2 linked regions of the Shimia isoporae genome follow. The protein of the gene in region 2 interacts with the protein of the main gene of each other region in a pairwise test. Links are inferred from orthologs where the notes say so. Each region holds a gene or a part of one and is shown on either strand. Other genes may lie near its edges.

What was found. Proteins that work in one complex are often made in the same cells at the same time.
Region 1: the proteins of hflK (region 2) and ftsH interact in binary tests that used the Escherichia coli proteins (3 or more experiments, as listed by UniProt). The link is inferred for Shimia isoporae from one-to-one orthologs.

The regions. Positions count from the first base shown.
Region 1 is NZ_SMGR01000001.1:717,013-719,930, reverse strand. It holds ftsH (ATP-dependent zinc metalloprotease FtsH), read right to left. Parts: upstream 2,464-2,918; coding sequence 538-2,463; downstream 1-537. Other genes in the region: tilS (tRNA lysidine(34) synthetase TilS), read right to left, coding at 2,572-2,918; BXY66_RS03565 (MOSC domain-containing protein), read right to left, coding at 1-256. UniProt on the Escherichia coli protein: Acts as a processive, ATP-dependent zinc metallopeptidase for both cytoplasmic and membrane proteins. Plays a role in the quality control of integral membrane proteins.
Region 2 is NZ_SMGR01000005.1:173,384-176,219, forward strand. It holds hflK (FtsH protease activity modulator HflK), read right to left. Parts: upstream 2,068-2,836; coding sequence 934-2,067; downstream 1-933. Other genes in the region: BXY66_RS19210 (DUF2065 domain-containing protein), read right to left, coding at 1-60; hflC (protease modulator HflC), read right to left, coding at 60-932; gor (glutathione-disulfide reductase), read right to left, coding at 2,151-2,836.

The DNA of each region.
Region 1 (2,918 bases), on a different replicon or contig from region 2:
CGGCGATCTCATCTAGCTCTTCCTGACTCAGAACAGACATCTGGCGCACATTTACGATCTCGGTGCCCTTCGGATAAAGCGCCGAGACCCGCACACAAGAGGCCCGCGTCACACCGGCGTGGCTTTCGTTGTCGGCCCCACCAAAGGCAAGCGGCAACGTCGTGGCGCCCTGTGCCTGCAAATCCGTACCTCTGTCAGAAACCCGTCCCAGCCAGACAACTTCCGCTTCAAATCTCGTTGGTTTCAACGCAGGCATTCTGCCGCTCCCTCTCGAATTGCTTTGCCAAAGGAGTAGACAACCACCGTCTCTCAGACAACGCACGTTTGGTGACGGGGGCAATCAGGGGTCGTGATCCTTTGGCTGACCCGATGCAGCCCCATCGGCAGCGTTACCGTTCTTCTCGCACCGGATGGGTGCCACAAAAGGTCACCGCCCAAGCCCGTTCTCGTCGTGCAGCCCACAAAAAAACCCCCAAGGTGCCCTCACACCTTGGGGGTTTCTAGTCTTGGGTCCCTTCTCAGGGTCTGTCCCTCGGATCAGCCGGTGGGTTCCGGCTCCATCCCGCCATCATCACCAGACGGCTTGCTGCGGGGTTTGGTTTTCGGAATGGCAGTCACGCTGGGCGCGTTGCCTTGGTCAGAGGACTCATCGTCATCACCTGTGTTCGGCGGCTCACCGTTCATGACGCGTTTGATCTCGTCACCGGTCAGCGTCTCATATTCAAGCAGACCCTGCGCCAAACGTTCCCATTCCTCATTTTTCTCGGTCAGGATCTTCAAGGCGTCGTCATAGCCCTGCTGGATGAAGCGCTTCACTTCTTCTTCGATCAGCTCCTTGGTGGTCGCAGACACGGAGAACCCGCCTGCACCGCCGTTGGCTTGGTAACCCGCCGCCGCTTCCTGGTAGTCAATGTTGCCCACCTTGTCGGACATGCCCCATTGCATCACCATGGCACGCGCTAGGGCACTGGCCTGCTGAATGTCACCGGCTGGGCCGTTAGACACGTGGTCTTCACCGTATTTGATCACCTCGGCCGCCTTGCCTGCCATGGTCATCGCCAGCTTCTGCTGACATTCATCACGGTGATAGTTCAGGCGGTCCATTTCAGGCAGGCTGACAACCATGCCCAGCGCGCCACCGCGCGGAATGATCGTCGCCTTGTACACCGGATCACACAGCGGCAGTTCAAGACCGACGACGGCGTGACCTGCTTCGTGATAGGCCGTTTTCTCTTTCTGGTCTTGCGTCAAGACCATCGACCGGCGCTCGGCGCCCATCATAACCTTGTCTTTGGCAGCTTCAAAGTCTTCCATCGTGACGAAACGACGACCCACGCGTGCTGCCATAAGCGCAGCTTCATTCACGAGGTTTGCCAAATCCGCACCAGAGAAGCCCGGCGTGCCTCGCGCAATGATACGCAGGTCCACGTCAGGACCCAGAGGCGTTTTGCGGGCATGCACGCCCAGAATCTTTTCGCGGCCCTTAATGTCGGGATTGCCCACAGTCACGTTGCGGTCAAAACGACCCGGACGCAGAAGCGCAGGGTCCAGAACGTCCTTGCGGTTGGTGGCCGCGAGGATGATCACACCTTCGTTGGCCTCAAAGCCGTCCATCTCTACCAGTAGCTGGTTGAGCGTCTGTTCGCGCTCGTCGTTGCCACCGCCATAACCTGCACCACGGTGGCGGCCTACGGCGTCAATCTCGTCGATAAAGACAATACAGGGCGCGTTTTTCTTAGCCTGCTCGAACATGTCGCGCACACGTGAGGCGCCCACGCCAACGAACATTTCCACAAAATCGGAACCGGAGATTGTGAAAAACGGCACGCCCGCCTCGCCCGCAATCGCGCGCGCCAGCAACGTCTTACCAGTACCCGGAGGGCCGACTAGCAGAGCGCCTTTTGGAATCTTACCACCGAGTCGCGAGAATTTCTGCGGGTTGCGCAGGAATTCGACAATCTCTTCAAGCTCTTCCTTGGCTTCGTCGATGCCGGCCACGTCGTCAAAAGTCACGCGACCATGTTTCTCGGTCAACATCTTGGCCTTGGATTTACCAAAGCCCATCGCGCCGCCCTTGCCACCGCCCTGCATGCGATTCATGAAGTAGATCCACACACCGACCAACAGCAGAACCGGCAGCATGCTGAACAGAAGCGCCTGGAATCCGGAGGTTTCCTGGCTCTTCGCTGTGACCGGAATATTGTTATCAATCAACAAGTTGGTCACCTCGGCATCGCCAGGCATGATGGCAACGAAACTCTCGCCGCTCTTGGTTGTGTAAACTGCCTTCTCACCGTCCAGCGTGACCGACGCCACTTCGTCTCTGTCCACTGCGGCCACAAAATCAGAGTAGCTCTGATCGCGGCTCTGGAGTGCCGATCCGTTGCTGTCAAAAAGGTTGAACAAGGCCAGGATCAGCAAGAAAATGACGACCCAAAAGGCTATATTGCGCGCGTTGCCCAAGGCAAATCTCCCGTAAAAACCGCCGCGGTTCCTAACATGGCGGCGATTAGAGTTAAATAGACATCACAGAGCACAGTTCAATGCGTTTTTGCGCTTGTTTGTCTCCATTCATCCAAACACGTCCCGCCCGTTGATCAACTCAGCATACCAGCCTTCACCAAATCCAGCCAGCGGAGCGGCGATCAATTCCTCGCCACGCCAGACTGCAGGCGAGGACAATAAGCTCACACGCGGCACACCCGTTTCCCTCCAGTTCCCGCAGAGCGCCAACCCGGCTTCTCCCAGCGCACCAACGACCCCGCCCTCAACGTCAGGGCCCCGAACCATCCAACGTCCGTCCCAGACGCTGCCGAATGCGACAACTTCGGACTGAACCGCCCTCAGTTCTCTGGTGATGGTTACGCTGTTTTTTCCCTTCAAGATCAAACAGCCGTGCAGGCTCGTAACCTTCTCCG
Region 2 (2,836 bases):
CACATAGACCAGCCCCTCCACAATTAACACTAGCCCAATCGCAAAAAGCGCGATGGCCATCAGTTGCGACCTTGATCGCTCTTCAGATAGTCAAAGAAATCGCTGTCCGGCGACATGACCATTGTCGAGTTATCCGCCTGCAGCGCGTTCCGATAGGCGTTTAGCGAGCGATAAAACTCGAAAAATTCCTGATCGGCGCCAAAGGCCTCGGCGAAAACCGCGTTGCGCTTCGCGTCTGCTTCACCGCGGGTGATCTCAGACTGACGACGCGCATCCGACACCAACTCGACCACAGTACGATCCGCCTGCGCACGAATACGCTGCGCGGCTTCGTTACCACGAGCGATCTCGTCTGCGGCTTCCCGTTCACGCTCAGCACGCATACGCGCGAAGGTCGCTTCAAGGTTGGCCTGCGGTAGGTCTGTGCGTTTCAGACGCACGTCGATCACTTCCAGACCAAGAGCGCGCGCTTCCGTGATCGCATTGTCGCGAATGCGGTTCATCAGCGACACACGATCCGTCGAAAGAACGGCATCAGAGCGCACTTCACCAAGAACAGCACGTGTCTCGGAACGCAGGATACTGTCCAGACGCGATTCGGCGGCTTGAATGCCTCCGGCACCAACCGCTTGACGGAACTGGGTCACATTCGCGATCCGGTACCGCGCAAAAGCGTCGACTATCAAACGGCGATCATCCGCAGGCGTGACTTCCAGAGGACCAACTTCCCGGCTGAGAATACGGTCGTCATACCGCACCACTTCTTGAATAAGCGGGATCTTGAACGCAAGCCCCGGCTCCTCCTTGACCGTCACGACACGACCGAACTGCAGAACCAATGCCTTTTCGCGTTCGTCCACGATAAAGACCGAAGACAGGACGCCAGCAACGGCCAGCACCAGAATGGGCAGGAGATAAGTTGTCTTACGCATCTTAGTTCTCCCCCTTCTTGCGCAGTTCATTCAGCGGCAGATATGGCACAACGCCCTGACCGCCTGTTTGGTCGTCGATGATGACTTTCTCAACATCGCCCAAGACCTCTTCCATGGTCTCCAGATACAAACGCTTGCGCGTTACTTCCGGTGCTTTCTTGTATTCTTCCAAAACTGCGGTAAAGCGGCTGGCTTCACCTTCGGCCTGGTTCACAACTTGTGCGCGGTAGGCTTCAGCTTCTTCCAGAATTTGCGCAGCTTCACCACGTGCAGACGCAGTCTGACGCGCGGCGTAGGCATCCGCCTCTTTCTGCAGACGGTCACGTTCCTGCGAAGCAGACTGAACTTCACGGAAGGCGTCTTTTACCGGCTCGGGTGGATCGGCGCCGTCAAAGTTCACACGGACGATGTTAACGCCAGAGTTATAGGAATCCATTGTCAGCTGGATCAGCTCAAGCAGTCGATCGGCAATAATCCCACGATCGCGGTTCAGGACCGGAGCAAGTTCGGACTGCGCAATAATCTCGCGCATCGCAGACTCCGACACCGCGCGGATGGTTTCACGCGGGTCCCTCAGGTTGAACAAATACTGGGCAGGGTCATTGATGTTCCAGACGACCTGAAAATCAATATCGACGATGTTCTCGTCACCTGTCAGCATAAGACCATCGGTTGAACCGGCGCGCGCCGGGATGTCCTCGGTCTGTTCAGTCGTGACCGGCACAACTTCCGCCGTGACAACCGGCCATGGCGCAAAGTTCAGGCCTGGTTCTCCGGTTGCGGAGTATTTGCCGAGGAACAGCTCAACTGACTTTTCTTCCGGCTTCACCGTGTAAAAGCTCGCCATGCCCCAAAGCACAGCGGCCACGCCAAGCCCGAGAAATACTGTTCCGCGATTGAGACCGGGGCCGCCTTGACCGCCCCCCTGACCGCCACGGTTAGAACCGCCGCCGTCGCCACGCCCGCCCATGAGCACGCGTAGTTGGTCCTGACCCTTTTTCATTAGATCATCGATATCGGGGATCTGCGGGCCATCGCCTTCGGGCGGGCGCTGCCCGTTCCCGTTGTTGCCGCGATTGCCACCGCCTTGGTTGCCGCCGCCCCCTCCCCAGGGGCCGCCGTTGTTACCTGCCATAAAGGATCTTCCCTTTCTTCAACATCTCTGGCGCTCCTCTAAACCTGAGGTTTACACCGGAAAAATCAAGCCAATGCGCGGCTTCACGCTGTACGCACTGGCTCCTTCATCGTCACAAGCTCTTCGGACATAGTCGGGTGCACCGCCACCGTCCGGTCAAAGTCTTCTTTGGTGGCGCCCATTTTTACGGCAATGCCCGCCAGTTGGATCATCTCGCCAGCCCCGGGCGCGACGATATGGCACCCAAGAACCTTGCGGGTTGCCTGACTCACAATCAGCTTCATCAAAACACGTTCAGCGCGTCCCGCAAAGGCCTGCTGCATCGGTTTGAAACTGGTTGCGTAAACCTCGATCGGCTCTTGATCGCGAGCATCTTCCTCGCTCATTCCGATCGTCCCCATTTCCGGCTGGGTGAAAATCGCGGTCGGAATCAGCTCGTGATCAACCGGCGTGGGATTGCCTTTGAACACCGTTTCCACAAACGCCATACCCTCGCGGATCGCAACAGGTGTCAGGTTCACACGATCAGTCACATCACCGATCGCATAAATCGAAGGAACGCCCGTCTGGCTGTACTCATCAACCTCGATCTGACCCTTACGCCCCAAGGACACGCCAACCTCTTCGAGGCCCATGTTTTCTGTATTGGGGGTACGCCCCGTTGCAAACATCACTTGGTCAAACAGGCGCTCTTCACCGTTGGTGGCCTTGACCCAAATCTTCTCGCCTTCCTTGCGCATCTCGAGGATATTGGTCCCACAATGCAGGT